DNA from 2 places in the Methylorubrum sp. POS3 genome. Region 2 is predicted to be linked to the other one. Evidence: predicted binding sites of a transcription regulator. Region 2 holds the regulator's gene; the other holds the start of a gene.
What was found. The regulator LexA, encoded in region 2, represses DNA repair genes until DNA is damaged. The targets are predictions, from matches to a motif close to TGTTCNNNNTGTGTTCNG.

Region 1 (7,591 bases), 220 kb from region 2:
AGACGATCGGATTCCCGACGCCGGTCGCCGCCGCGTAGAAGATGGAATCGGCCCGCGCCAGGCCGACCGCCATGGCATTGACCAGGATGTTGCCGTCGTAGCGCCGGTGGAAGCCGACAAGGCCCCCCACCGTCGGCACGCCGAAGGAATTGCCGTAGCCGCCGACGCCCGCGACGACGCCCGAGACGAGGTGGCGGGTGCGCGGATGGTCGGGCGAGCCGAAGCGGAGCGCGTTCAGGGCGGCGATGGGGCGGGCCCCCATGGTGAACACGTCGCGCAGGATGCCTCCGACGCCGGTCGCTGCGCCCTGATACGGCTCGATGAAGCTCGGGTGGTTGTGGCTCTCCATCTTGAAGACGCAGGCTAGACCGTCGCCGATATCGATGACGCCGGCATTCTCGCCGGGGCCCTGGATCACCCACGGCGCCGAGGTCGGCAGCCCGCGCAGATGTTTTCGCGACGACTTGTAGGAGCAGTGCTCGTTCCACATCGCCGAGACGATGCCGAGCTCGGTCAGGGTCGGCTCACGACCGACGAGCGCGCGGAAGCGCTCGTACTCGTCGGGCGTCAGACCGTGCTGGCGCACGAGCTCGGGGGTTATCGGAACATCGTTGCGAAACATTCGCAGCCCTTGCTCAAAATCCTCGCCGCGCGAGCGTCCAAACGACGGCGCCGCTGCCCCGCCAGACCCGCGGCCGATCCCCGCAAGGACCGGCGCGACGCGGGCTTCGCTCTAGAGCGGAACGGGGGCGGCTGCAAACACGGAACGGCATCGCAACATGATCGCGCGCGATACGGTCTCGGCTTTTCCTCACAATTCCTTAACCGGTTCCAGGATGGCAAGCCCCTAGGTCTTCGTGGCCGGGGCCGCGATCCGGGCAACCGCCGCGTGGACCGGCTCGGGTCCGGCCACGAAGGCCGCGTAATCGAAGGCACCCGGCTTCCGGCTCGACATCAGGAGCTGGAAATGCATGCGGAACAGGTTCCAGCGCCGCCGCGCGACGATGGCCGGCTCGATCAGATCCTCGATGGACACCCGCAGCACCGCGAACCGCCCCGGCGGCGGCGCGGGCAGCCCCGAGGCACTCACGGGATCGCGCAGGTGAATCGACAGCCAATCCCAACTGGCGCGCACGTCGAGCCAGCCGATGCGGGTCTCGCCGCCGATCCGGGCGAGGGCATTCCGCGTCCGCTCGGCCCGGGGATCGAGGGTGATCCAGGGAATCACGCTGCCGATCGTCACGAGAGTCACCGGCGTGCCCCGCGATCCGAAATCGGGATCCTGGGCAAGGATGCGGTCGAGGACTTCGAGGGCGAGGAAGCTCGAGGAGGAATGGCCGATCACGACGATCTCGGAGGCGACCCCTTCGGCGGCGCGGATACGCTCGGCCCAGGGAGCCAGACGTTCGCGCATCGCCGGCTCACGGCCGGACGCATGGTCGTGGGTGAAGGCGGTGTCGTCGACGAGATGGGCGACGTAGAGCGGTTTTCCCCGCGTCACCCGCATCACGAGGCTGAGGATCGCGTAGGCGAGAGGCGGTACGACGGCTGCGGCGGCGAGGCCCGGCCAGCCCGCGGGCGATACGATCGCGACGAGTCCGGCGGCGAGCGCGAGGCTCAGCACGACGAGGACCAGGTAGATGAGGTGGATGCCGAGGATGACGCGATGGAAGCGCCGCGCCTCGCGCCGGAATGCCCTGAGATAGCCGCTGCGCCACAAGCGCCACCAGAGGGCAGGCACCTCGGCGAGGCGGCGCAGGTTCGAGCGGGGGAAGCGGGCACGCACGATATCGTCCCAGCGCAGCAGGCTGTAGCGCAGGCGGGTGACCGCGCCATCGACATCGCTCGTCACGTCCCAATCGAGACTGATCTCGTCGCCGGAGCGCACCGGTTCGCCGACCGTGATGCCGATCCCCCGCCGCTCCGCCGTGATGCGGCTCTCCCGGCGGAACAGGCCCCAATACGTCTCCGGCGGGCGCGGGTCGAAGCCCGGCAGGTAGAAGACCTGCCGCACCGGCTCGGAAGGGTCGGGGCGGGAAATGGCGTGCGGCCCTTGTTGCGACGTGCGGCCAGCGGCCGTTTCCGTTGCCTACACGATGGCGCACGGGGCGCGCGAGGGCAAAAGGGCAACGGCCCAGGCTTCCACATCACCGCCGCCATCCTGTGGCGCTGATCAGCGCCCCAGGCTGACGGCGTCCGGTGACCGCTCGCTGCGTCAGCCCGCCTCCAGCCATTCCTGCAACCGGGTCCAGCGGCGGCGCACGGTATGATCCTGCACCGCCATCCGGATGGCCCGGGGCTGGCCGATCAGGACCACGACGCGACGTCCCCGGGTCAGCCCCGTGTAGAGGAGGTTGCGTGCCAGCATGGTGCGGTGCTGCGTCACCACCGGAATCACCACGGCCGGGTATTCCGAGCCCTGCGCCTTGTGGATCGTGGTGGCGAAGGCCGGCACGAGCGTGTCGAGTTCGGCGAAGGGATAGACGACCGCGCGCCCGTCGAAATCGACGCTGAGCGCCTCCTCCGCCATATCGATCGCGGCGATCGTGCCGAGATCGCCGTTGAACACGTCGCGATCGTAGTCGTTGCGGGTCTCCATCACCCGGTCTCCGGGGGCGAAGCGCCAACCGAAGCGCTCGACCAGCGTGGGCGGATTGGGGTTCAGGACCGCCTGGAGCCGGTGGTTCAGGTTGCGGCTGCCGAGGGATCCACGGATCATCGGCGTCAGAACCTGGATGTCCCGGGTCGGATCGAGGCCGAAGCGACGGGGGATGCGCCGGGTGACCGCCTCGATCAGGGTCTCGACGCCGGCATCCGGATCGTCGATCTCGATGATGTGGAAGTCGCTCGGCTCGCCCCGCGGCGGGGTCTCGGGCACACATCCGCTGTTGACCCGATGGGCGCTCGTCACGATCCGGCTCTGCGCCGCCTGGCGGAAGATCTCGGTGAGCCGGGCCACGGGGACGCGCCCGGAGGCGATCACGTCGGCCAGGACCTGTCCCGGACCGACCGAGGGAAGCTGATCGACATCGCCGACGAGGATCAGCGCCGCGCGCTCGGGTATCGCCTTGAGCAGAGCGTGCATCAACGGCACGTCGACCATGGACATCTCGTCGATGACGACGAGATCGGCGTCGAGGGGATTGGTCTCGTCGCGCTGGAAGCCGCCGTTGCGCGGGTCGATCTCAAGAAGGCGGTGGATCGTGCGCGCTTCGAGCCCCGTCTGCTCGGCCATGCGCTTGGCGGCGCGGCCGGTCGGGGCGGCGAGCAGCACGCGGACGCCCTTGGCCGTGAGGATGCGCAGGATCGCGTCGAGGGTGCTGGTCTTGCCGACGCCCGGCCCGCCGGTCAGCACGCAGAGTTTTGCGGACAGCGCGAGATCCACGGCTTCGGCCTGGGACGCGGAGAGCGCCTTGCCGGTCCTCGCCTCGACCCAGGGGCGGGCACGTCCGGGAAAATCGATCGGGGGCCAGGACGGCGTGCCTCCGGCACGGTCGAGGAGGCGGGCAGCGATGGCACGCTCGGCCCCGTGCAGGCCCTTCAGGAACAGGCAGGGCTCGCCCCGGAGCGTATCGGCGACGACATCCCGGCCCTCGCGCAGCGCCAGGGCGGCGGCGCAGCGCACCAGTTCGGGTGCGACGTCGAGCAGATCGGCGGCCGAGCGCACGAGGGCATCGACGGGGAGGCCGCAATGGCCCTCGTCCATCGCTTTCTGGAGCGCGTAGGCGACACCGGCAGCGAGGCGCCGCGGCGCCTCGCGGGCGAGCCCGAGCCGGAGCGCGATCGCATCGGCCGTGCGAAAACCGATGCCCCGGATGTCGCGGGCCAAGCGGTATGGGTCCTCGGCCATGACCTTCAGGGATTCATGGCCGTAGGTGCGGAAGATGCGGGTCGCCCGCGCGGTGCCCACGCCGTGGGCGTGCAGGAAGATCATGATCTCCCGCACGGCCTTCTGCTCGGCCCAGCCCTTCACGATGCGGGCGGCGCGGGTCTTGCCGATGCCCTCGACCTCGGTAAGGCGGCCGGGCGCGGCCTCGATGATCTCGAAGACGGCCTCGCCGAAGGCCGCGACGATGCGCTTGGCCATGAGCGGGCCGATGCCGCGCATCTGGCCCGAGGCGAGGTAGCGCTCGATTCCCTCGATCCCGGTCGGCGCCGTGACCTGAAGCGTCTCGGCCCGAAACTGGAGCCCGTGCTCACGATCGTTTGTCCAGCGGCCGGAGGCGGTCATCCACTCGCCGGCGGCGATGGCGGGCGCGTGCCCCACCACTGGAACGAGATCGCGCTTACCCCGGGCATGGACCTTGAGGACGCAGAATCCGGTCTCCGCGCTGTGGAAGGTCACCCGCTCGACCGAACCCGCCAGCACATCCATGCGTCACCGAATCCAGGTTTCGAAAGGACAAGTCCTTTCGCGGGTCCAGGGCGGAGCCCTGATCTAGGAGGGAAACCGGGGCTCTGTCCCAAAGCCCCGCCAAAGGGCTTGCCCTTTGGGAACCCGTTACGCGGCCCGTCCGCGCCCTGCCTTCTTGGCCGGCGGCCAGCCCAATGCCCGCAGGCGGGCCTTGGCGTAGTCGCGCACCTCCTCGCGGGTGCCGTGGGGCATGGCGTTGAGGATGCCCTGGCTGCGCTCGTCGAGCATGAGATCGGTGACGGCGTTGATCGATTCCGCCTCGTCGATCAGTCGCTTCAGGTCGGCTTCCTGCTCGGTCACCTCGTCGAAGGCGGGCGGGGCGTCGTAATCCTCGTCCACCGCGCGGATCGGCACGCCGTGGTTCTGGCGGAACTCGTCGGCCTCCTCCTCGGAATAGACGAGCCCGTGCAACTCGATCAGCTTGAGGATCACCCGGTCCTTCGCCCGCTTCTCGGCCATGGCGTAGACGTAAGCCGCCTGCCGGCCCGAGACGCGGTAATTCACGTTCACCAGCGCCTCGCCGATCGACCACTCGACCCGCTCCTCCCCGGCCTTCTCGCCGGGCATGTGGCCGGTGACGAGAATCACCGCCTCGTCGCGCTCCGAGCGGATCAGCGTCGGCGGGTCGAAGCGGATGCGGGTGTGAGCGGCGATGCGCTCCAGCGTCTTGTGATAGATCACGGCGGTGCCCTGCACGCGCCAGACATTGCCCGCGAAGGGCTCGCCGTAGCGCACGAGGATATCGGCAATCTGCTTGTCGGCGGTTCTCATGGTGCGTCCCGATCTGGGGGCGGAGCCCGTGAGCGAAAGGTGCTGCGGCCGCGCTTGTTCGTGTTTTGTTCCGTTGAAGATTTATATGTGGATAAGTGTGGACGACGCAATGCATCCGCCTGCGGCGGCCGGTCGCTGTCGCCTGTGGATAAGCCTGTTGAAGAAGGCCGGACTCGTCCCATCCGCCCCCCTCATCCTGAGGTGCTGCGAAGCAGCCTCGAAGAAGGACTCCAGGGATCGCGCGACTTCTGGAACCCTCCTTCGAGGCTCCGCTTCGATCCGCACCTCAGGATGAGGGGATTTGTTTGGATGAACCTCAGCCGGGTCCCGCCCCGCGACCCGCGGCGTCGCTCAGAAACTCGCGGATCGCGTCGGTGAAGCGCTCGCCATAGGCCTCGCGCTTGCGCTCGCCGACTCCGTGGATCGAGCGGAGCGCCCAGAGATCCACCGGCTTGCCGCGGGCCATCTCGATCAGGGTGCGATCGGGAAACACCATGAAGGCCGCGATGCCTTCCGCCCGGGCGATGGTGGCGCGCAGCCCTCGCAGGTGCTGGAACAGCGCCTCGTCGGCCTCGTTAAGGCCATCGGCGCCGTCCTCGGTGCGGGTGGTGCGGCGGCTGCGCGGCTCGGCCTTCTTCGGTTCAGGATCCGGGCGCACCTGCACGGTCTCGCGGCCGAACAGGATCGCCTCGCCCTTCTCGGTCATGACGAGGCCGCCATAGCCGTCGGTGTTCTCGGCCACCGCGCCGGCCGCGAAGAGCTGGCGCAGCAGCGCGCGCCAAGCGGCCACCGGCTTGTCCGCGCCGACCCCGAAGGTCTTGAGGGCGGCGTGGCCGTTGCGGCGGATCTGCTCGCTCTCCTTCCCATGCACCACGTCGCAGACATAGGCCGCACCGAAACGCTGGCCGGTGCGCACGATCGCCGAGAGCAGCTTCTGCGCGCTCACCGTGCCGTCGATCAAAGAGACACCGCCGCGGCAGAGATCGCAGCGTCCACAGGGCTGGCTCGCCTCGCCGAAATAGCCGAGCAGCGATTGCCGGCGGCAGGCCGCACCCTCGCAGAGCGCGATCATCGCCTCGAGCTTGCGTCGCTCGACCCGGCGGCGCTCGTCCGGAATCTCCTTCTCGTCGATCTGGCGACGGCGGAGCGCCATGTCGTCGAGACCGTAGAGGGTGAGCGTGTCGGACGGCAGGCCGTCGCGGCCGGCGCGGCCGATCTCCTGATAATAGCCCTCGATATTGGTCGGCATGTCGGCGTGGCAGACGTAGCGCACGTCCGGTTTGTTGATGCCCATGCCGAAGGCGATCGTGGCGGTCATCACCACTCCGTCCTCTTGCAGGAACGTGTCCTGGTTCTTCGCCCGCGTGCCCTGATCGAGACCGGCATGATAGGGCAGGGCGTTGAAGCCGTCGGCCTTCAAGGTATCGGCCAGCTGCTCCACGCGCTTGCGCGAGGAGCAGTAGATGATCCCGCTCTCCGAGCGGCGGTTCTTCAGGAAGCGTTCGAGCTGCCGCGTCGGGTTGTCCTTGGGCTGAAAGGTCAGCCGGATGTTCGGCCGGTCGAAGGAATGGACGAAGGTCTTGGGTGGGCGGCCCGCGGGAAAGAGCCGCTCGGCGATCTCGGCCCGGGTCGCCGCATCCGCCGTGGCGGTCAGCGCCAGGGTCTGCACGTTGCCGAGCGCCTCGCGGGCGCGGGCGATCTCGCGATATTCGGGCCGGAAGTCGTGTCCCCATTGCGAAACGCAATGGGCCTCGTCGACCGCAAGCCGGCACACACCCGCGCTCTGCAGCGCCTCCATGCAGCCATCCATCAGGAGGCGCTCGGGGGACACGAACAGCAGGCGCAGATCGCGCGCGCGGATCTTCCGCCACGTCTCGCGGGAGGTCGTCTCGGCCACGGTGGAATTGAGGGTCGCCGCCTCGATGCCGAAGGCGTGCATCTGCTGCACTTGATCGTGCATCAGCGCGATCAGCGGCGAGACCACCACGGTCAGCCCGTCATCGACGAGAGCCGGCAACTGGTAGGTCATCGACTTGCCGGAGCCCGTCGGCATCACCGCGAAGACGTCGTCGCCGTCGAGCACGGCCCCGATCACCTCGTCCTGCCCGGGCCGGAAATCGTCGTAACCGAAGGTCTTTTGGAGCGCGGCACGGGCCTCGGCGAGGCGAGCGGACATGAGGTCTCGGAGGGCTCAGGGGAGGGGTGCGGACCAGCTTATCGCAGCCGGCCGATAGGCAGCCATATCGCAGATGACCGGCGATCGCGCGAGCCGATGCGCCGCAGGATCTTGGTCGGCTCACCCATCTCCCGGCAGAATTCGACCCTCGGCCACGCGGACGAGGTCGGCCCGGCCCTCCAACTCGCCGAACAGGGCCGGATCGGCGCCCGTCATCCAGACCTGGCTCT
Region 2 (7,591 bases):
CAGATCTGGTCCGGCGCGATGATGCTGGAGCATCTCGGTGAGCGCGAGGCCGCGGCGGAGATCGTCGCGGCCATCGAGCGTGTGCTTCCGGAACAATCGCTGCGCACGCGCGACCTCGGTGGCACGGCCGACACGACGGCCTGCGGCCGGGCGGTTGAAGAGGCGATCGGCTAGGAGAGGGGATCATGCGGCCCGTCGTCATCACGGTGGCGATCACCGGTTCGGTCGCCCGCAAGGCCGATAACCCGACCGTCCCGATCACGCCGGCCGAGCAGATCGAATCGACTCAGGCCGCCTACGAAGCGGGCGCATCGCTCGCCCACATCCATGTGCGCGACGACGACGAGAGCCCCTCCCACGACCCCGACCGCTTCGCTCGGGTGCAGGAGGGGATACGCCGCCACTGCCCGGGGATGATCGTCCAGTTCTCGACGAGCGGTGCGGAGCCGGACGCCGACCTGCGCGGCGCTTGCCTCGATCATCATCCGGACATGGCCTCGCTCACGACGGGCTCGACCAATTTCGCGGGTGGCATCTACCAAAACCCTGCGTCGCTCTACACGGCGCTGGCCAACCGGATGCGCGCGAGCGGCGTTCGGCCCGAGATCGAGGTTTTCGATCTCTCGCATCTCCACAATGCCCGCCGCTTGATCGATGCGGGCCTCGCTGATGCGAGGGCGCACATTCAATTCGTGCTGGGGATTGCCGACGCCATGCCGGCTGATCCCGTGGCGCTGGACTTACTGCTCGCCGAGGCGCGGCGCTTGCTGCCGCAGGCAAGCTGGGGCGCCTTCGGCATCGGCCGCTTCCAGCGCGAAGCCATCGGTTGGGCGCTCGAGCGCGGCGCGACCGGCATTCGCACCGGACTGGAAGACAATATCCGCCTCTCGAAATCCGAACTTGCTGACGGCAACGCTTCGCTCGTCCGCTTGGCGGTCGAACTCTGTGCCGAACACGATGCGCGACCCGCTACGCCCGCGGAGGCGCGCGCTCTGTTGCATCTCGCCTGATCGCCGTCGCGCGAATGTGACGGCACGGCCATCGGAAGTCGGGTGCGTCCCGGCCATTACCCTACCAATCGGTAGGTTGAAGTGAGCCGCATGACCATCACATGCGCTCCCCCCGCTTCAGACGGGCCATTCGGTACGCCAGCGCGGTTGGTGCTTGGGGACGGTCATGGACCGGCCCTCGCGGTCGAGGATTTCACGGCGGGACCGGTGCATGACGGGCATGTCGGGGGCGGCGCGTCGCCGCCTGAATTGCGGTGCCCCTTCATCAGCGTCGGTGTCACGCCGTTTCTCGGCTTTTCGGTCCTCTACGATACACAACGCTCGGGTCTCGCGGTGCGACCCCGAGCGCCGATACCCGGCGGCCCGGTGACATTTCTCCCGCAATGACGAACATCAGCGTCGGCCTCCGGATTTGAGCGTGATGTTTGATCTTTAGCCAAACCCGTATTTCAGAAGAATAAGCATTGAGCGCAGTGACTATCGCAAGCTCTGCGTTTCCGGGCGAGTTATTGCCAAGGTTCCCCCGCCAAAAGCGCAAAAACTGAGCATTGACGGAACGCTTTCTACGCACTGGCCGTTGCGAGGCCGGTTTCCGCGCCGTGCGTGGCGTCGGGTAGAGGACAGGGACCACGATGAGCAAGTTCTTACGCAGCACGGCCACGGCGGCCATCCTCGTACTCGGTGCGGCGACCGCCTTGGCCCAGGGCGGCGGCGCTGGCGGTGGGGCTGGCGGCGGAGCCGGTGGTGGCGCGGGCGGTGGTGCTGGTGGCGGCGCAGGCGTCGGTGCTGGTGGTGCCGGCGGCGGGGCTGCCGGTGGCGGAGCCGGCGGCGCGGGCGGCGGAGCCGGTGGCGGCGCGATGCGCGGCGGTGAGGCCGGCGGCGCGGGCGGCGCCGGTGGTGCCGGCGGCGGGATGCGCGGTGGCGATTCTGGCGGTTCTAGCGGAGCCGGTGGCGCAATGCGGGGTGGTGAGCCCGGCGGTGCGGGCGGTGCGACCCGCAGCGGTGCGCCGGGCGAGAAGGGTGCACGCGGTGGTCAGAACGCCGGCGAACGCGGCGGCCAAGACGCGGCGGGTGAGCGTGGTGGCCGCGACGGTGCCGAGCGGGGCGGCAGGGACGGTGCCGAGCGCGGCGATCGCAACGGCCGCGATGGTGCCGAGCGTGGCGACCGCAACGGTCGCGATGGCGCCGAGCGCGGTGATCGCAATGGTGCCGAGCGGGGTGATCGCGGTGGCCGTGACGGCGCCGAGCGCGGTGACCGCGGTGGACGCGGCAACGTCTCCGAGGCTCGTGGCGCGACGCGGAGCTTGAATACGACGCAGCGCACCGAGTTCCGCCAGTCGATCACCAGCACCAACGTCCGGTCGGTCAGCAACGTCAATTTCTCGCTGAACGTGGGCACGGCGATTCCGCGGTCGGTCTCGCTGCACCCGCTCCCGCCGACGATCCTGACGCTGGTCCCGGCTTATCGCGGATTCCAGTTCATTCTCGTGCGGGACGACATCGTCATCATCGACCCGGACACCTACGAGATCGTCGACGTCATCCCGGGCTGATCCGACTTCAATAGCCGATCAGGGCGGCGGGGCTTCGGCTCCGCCGCCTTTTTTTATGCCGTCCACGCAGCGCATCGACAGCATCACACGGCCAAGCCGGCACTTGCAGAACAGGATAGGAACGTCTAGCCTGTTCGCGATTTGTTTTCCACGATCCGGCGGCGGCTATGCCGCACGCGACAGCAGGTGCCGCATGCTGACCCGCAAGCAACTCGAACTCCTTCAATTCATCCAGTCACGGATGCAGGAGAGCGGCGTACCTCCGTCGTTCGACGAGATGAAGGATGCTCTCGACCTGAAGTCGAAATCGGGCATCCACCGGCTCATCATGGCGCTCGAGGAGCGGGGCTTCCTGCGTCGGCTGCCGAATCGAGCGCGTGCCCTCGAAATTCTGCGGATGCCGGAGGCACCCGCCGCCAAGCCAGCTGTTCCGACAGCCGAGCTGCGCCGCTTCACGCCGAGTGTGGTCGAGGGCGGACTTGCCGGTAAGCCGGTCGCGCCGAAGGCTCCTCTGCTGCAAGCGCAGGACGGCGAGGGCCGACCGGTCATCGTGCCGGTGATGGGCCGCATCGCCGCCGGTACGCCGATCTCGGCGATCGAAAGCCAGAGTCACACGATTGCGATGTCGCCCGATTTTTTGGCCGGTGGTGAGCATTACGCCCTCGAAGTCCGCGGTGACTCGATGATCGAGGCCGGTATCCTCGACGGCGACTTGGTGGTGATCCACAAGCAGGAAACCGCCAATAACGGCGATATCATCGTGGCCCTGATCGACGACGAGGAGGCGACGCTGAAACGCCTGCGCCGTCGCGGCTCCTCGATTGCGCTCGAGGCGGCAAACCCTGCCTACGAAACCCGGGTTCTCGGACCGGACCGGGTCCGCATCCAAGGCAAGCTCGTCAGTCTCGTGCGCCGTTACTGAAGCGAGTCCATCTCCGTAACGCCGGGATCTACGGCTGATCCTGTCTCTGGTGAGGCTGGATTGGTCGCTGGCGCCACAGCGACCGGTCGAGCTTGCCAAGGCTGTGGCGTCTGACTGCTACGGGCCGTGACAATCTCGGGATGGGGTGCCCCAAGCCGGATCGCTGTCGCTCCGTGTGTTTCAAGATAATTTTTGTCGATTCTCAGGGGTGCGCGACAGTTCGGTGGCGGCCTCAATCGGCTGATGAGGATATCGGCACGGGCGCAATCTTCTTCAAAGGCGCGTTTGTCGAGCACCAGCGCGACCGTCCGTCCATCGAAGGTGGTCATCGTGCAGCCGAGTCTGTCACAACGAGGTTCGGGGCCTCCGTTGAGAGAGGCGGCCGAGCGAGCATCACCGTCGGCTTTCAACCATTGTTCGAGCACGAAGGTCGGCGGACGCCCGAGTACAGCAAGGCGTCCATCCGTCCCTCGGATCGCCGCTCCGGCGCCGTCGCGATCGATGTAGAGGTCGAAGCGCGCCGGTGTTGCAGCGGCGGCAAGGCCGATTGCTGCGGGCAAGATAGCGAGCCCGCGCAGACGTGAAACCGGCAAGGTCGCGAGCAGCAGGGCTAGCGCCAGCAGCACCAACGCGCCAGCGCCAAACGCCGGGAGTACGACCGTCGATTGGCCGAAGCCCGTGATCCATTCCGAGATGTCGAGCATCCCGCGAACGGCGAGGCCCATGACCCACCAGACCGGCCGGTCGAGGGCAAAGGGATAGGCGATCATCCCCAGGACCGCGGCGGGCATCACCGCGAGCGAGACGAGCGGAAGCGTCAGCGCATTGCCAATGAGGCCGAAGGGCTGGATGGTCTGGAAATGGTAGGTCGCGAAAGGCGCTGTCGCAAACTGAGCAACCAACGTCGTCGCGAGCGTGCCGACGCCGACAGCCAGACATCGTGAGATGATACGCAACAGCGCTGAATCGCGCTCCCGTCGAAACGACGCTCCATCGAGGAGGGGCGCACAGGCGATCAGTCCGGCCACGGCCGCAAACGACATCTGGAAGCTCGGACCAAGCAGCGCTTCAGGTTCACGGGCGAGGGCGAGGATCGCGGCGAGGGCAAGATTGCGCATGCTGAGCGCCGGCCGGTCGACCAGAACCGCGCCCAACATGACCAAGGTCATGATGAGAGCACGCTCGGCGGCGACGTCCCAGCCGGAGAAAGCGCAATAGGCGGTCACGCCGACCATCGCGGTGCCGGCCGCTATCTTCTTGATGGGGAAGGCAAGGGCAAGGATCGGTACCAGGGCGAGGCCGGCCCGGACCAACCAGAACACCACGCCGGCCGCGAGCACCATGTGCAATCCGGAAATGGAAACGACGTGATAGATACCGGCCGCCCGTAATACGCGGTTGGTCTCCTCCGTAATTAGGCCGCGCTTGCCCGTCACGAGCGCCGCCGCGACCGCGCCGGCCTGACCACCGATCGCGTCCGCGATGCGCCGAGTCAGGTGATTGCGGGCCTCGTCGATCGAGGCCGCCATTTTGAGCGCGAACGGAAGGGGGATCGTTCGCGGTGCGATCTCCACCTTGCCGCTGAGCGAGCCGACCGCACCGATGCCCCGAAAATATGCATCACGGGCAAAGTCGTAGCCACCCGGCCGGGCCGCTTCCGGGGGCGGGAGCAAGCGCGCTGTGGCGCGGATCGTATCGCCCGGCCGCACGGACTGCCCGGCCTTGTATGAAACGCGGACCCGGCGTGGCTGAGCCGCCGCGGTGAGGTCGCCGAAGCTCTCGACACGGACGATCAACCGGGCGCCGCCCTCGCGTTCCTCCAGCCCCTCGACCACGCCGACGAGTGGCGCAATCATGGTGCGGGCGAGGATCGGCCCGGCGACGGAGTTCACGCGCCAGACGCAAGCGGCGAAGCCGAGAAAGGCCGTGCCCAGTCCCAAGACAAGCGCGAGCCAGGCTGGCCGGGCCTGCAGGAGCGGAGTCAGCCCAAGGCAAAAGCCGGCCGCAACGAGCGGAGCGGCGAGCGTGGGTGTCCCGTCGGTGCCCGTGAAGTAGACGAGGATCCCGATCCCGAAGGCGACGGCAAGCCAGGGGAACAACCGCCTCTGTTCGCCTTCGCGGTCCAGTCCCAGCCGAAACTCACCGGCGGCGAGCGCCAAGAGACGGGAGGGCGTTGGGACGCGGTCGGCGAAGAGGGCGGGACGCGTCACCCGCAGCGCCCTTCCGCCGTTTCTCGCCATCCGGCCGAACTCCGCTCCCTGCGCCGTGCCGACCCGGAAAGCGCCGGTGACGAATTCTTAACGCATCCGCATCCTCGTGCTACACGCCCGCCATGGAGCGGCGACCGCCGCCCTCCCGAAATTTCAGGTTTTCAAGAACATCGATGTCGGCACCCGTCGTCACGCGCTTTGCGCCCTCGCCCACGGGCTACCTCCATATCGGCGGCGCGCGCACGGCCCTGTTCAATTGGCTCTATGCCCGCCGCTTCGGCGGACGGATGCTGCTGCGAATCGAGGACACCGATCGCGAGCGCTCGACGCAGGGCGCCATCGACGCGATTCTCGACGGCATGCGCTGGCTCGGCCTCGATTGGGACGGCGAGGTGATCTACCAATTCGCCCGCGCCGAGCGGCATCGCGCGGTTGCCGAGAGCCTGCTGGCGTCCGGCCATGCCTATCATTGCTACGCCACCGCCGAAGAGCTGACGCAGATGCGCGAGACGGCGCGCGCCGAGGGCCGGGCGCCGCGTTATGACGGCCGCTGGCGCGACCGCGATCCGTCCGAGGCGCCGGCCGGCGTGAAGCCGGTGATCCGCCTGCGCGCCCCGCTCGAGGGCGAGACCGTGGTGGATGACGGGGTGCAGGGCCGCGTCACCTGGGCCAATCGCGATCTCGACGACCTCGTACTGCTTCGTTCCGATGGAACCCCGACCTACATGCTCGCCGTCGTGGTGGACGACCACGACATGGGCGTGACGCAGATCATTCGCGGCGACGACCACCTCACCAACGCCGCGCGCCAAAGCCAGATCTATCGGGCACTCGGCTGGGACGTTCCGGCCATGGCGCATATCCCGCTGATTCACGGTGCGGACGGAGCCAAGCTCTCGAAGCGTCACGGCGCGCTCGGCGTCGAGGAATACCGCGACCGCGGCTACCTGCCCACGGCGCTCCGCAACTACCTTGTCCGTCTCGGCTGGAGCCACGGCGATCAGGAGGTCTTCTCGACGGAGGAGATGATCGCGGCGTTCGATCTGAAGGCGATCGGCCGCTCGGCGGCGCGTTTCGACTTCACCAAGCTCGAAAGCCTCAATGGCCTCTACATACGCGGCAGCGACGACGCGGCCCTCGTCGCGGCGATCGAGGCAATTCTCCCCGCACGCGGCCCGGAGCGCGGCCTGCCGACCACCCTTTCCCCCGAGCTTCGCGAAAAGCTCGTAGCCGCGATGCCGGGGCTGAAGGAGCGCGCCAAAACTCTCGTGGAGCTGCTCGACAGCGCCTATTACCTCTACGCCCCCCGTCCGCTGGTGCTCGATGCCAAAGCGGACGCCCTGCTCGCCGGTGACGCGGCGGAGCGTCTGCGGAGCTTGATCCCGGCGCTCGAAAACCTGCCGGAGTGGAACGCGTCGGCGACGGAGAGCGCCGTGCGCCGTTACGCCGAAGAGGCGGGAATCAAACTCGGCCAAATCGCCCAGCCGTTGCGAGCCGCGCTCACCGGCCGAGCGACCTCGCCGCCGGTCTTCGACGTCCTGGCGGTCCTCGGGCGCGACGAATCGTTGGCGCGCCTGCGGGATCGCGTCGCGGGCTGATTTCGAACCGCGAAGCGGTGACAAATGGGCCCGGTTCTCGCATCTGCGAAGGACGAAAGGCACCCGCCCGTTGCTGGGTCGGGGCCGATCCGCTAACCCGGTGTTCCAGTGAGCAGGCGCAGCTTTCCGCTGCGGCGCCACAACGGATCGGGAGGCGGTTCGGCTTCCGATCCGGTGTTGTCCCCGTCGCGAGAAAGGACCGCGTTCCCATGAGCGCCTCCCCCAGCACCATCATCGTGGGTGACAAACACGTCGAGCTCCCCGTCAAATCCGGTACCATCGGACCCGACGTGGTCGA

Region 1: OWC43_RS19545 (trna delta -isopentenylpyrophosphate transferase) is a predicted target of LexA. The motif match lies at 5,241-5,258, and genes of this name have one in related genera.

The regions. Positions count from the first base shown of each region.
Region 1 covers NZ_JAPRBT010000001.1:4,222,869-4,230,459, reverse strand. Annotated here, with positions in the region: gene purL (phosphoribosylformylglycinamidine synthase subunit PurL) at 1-622, opposite strand, end outside; gene OWC43_RS19555 (hydrolase) at 848-2,014, opposite strand; gene OWC43_RS19550 (ATP-dependent RecD-like DNA helicase) at 2,216-4,375, opposite strand; gene OWC43_RS19545 (trna delta -isopentenylpyrophosphate transferase) at 4,502-5,185, opposite strand; gene recQ (DNA helicase RecQ) at 5,502-7,361, opposite strand; gene recF (DNA replication/repair protein RecF) at 7,482-7,591, opposite strand, start outside.
Region 2 covers NZ_JAPRBT010000001.1:4,004,341-4,011,931, reverse strand. Annotated here, with positions in the region: gene OWC43_RS18460 (tartrate dehydrogenase) at 1-174, shown strand, start outside; gene OWC43_RS18455 (3-keto-5-aminohexanoate cleavage protein) at 186-1,010, shown strand; gene OWC43_RS18450 (hypothetical protein) at 1,692-2,318, shown strand; gene OWC43_RS18445 (DUF1236 domain-containing protein) at 2,315-2,563, shown strand; gene lexA (transcriptional repressor LexA) at 2,757-3,485, shown strand; gene OWC43_RS18435 (ComEC/Rec2 family competence protein) at 3,479-5,725, opposite strand; gene gltX (glutamate--tRNA ligase) at 5,869-7,293, shown strand; gene gltA (citrate synthase) at 7,503-7,591, shown strand, end outside.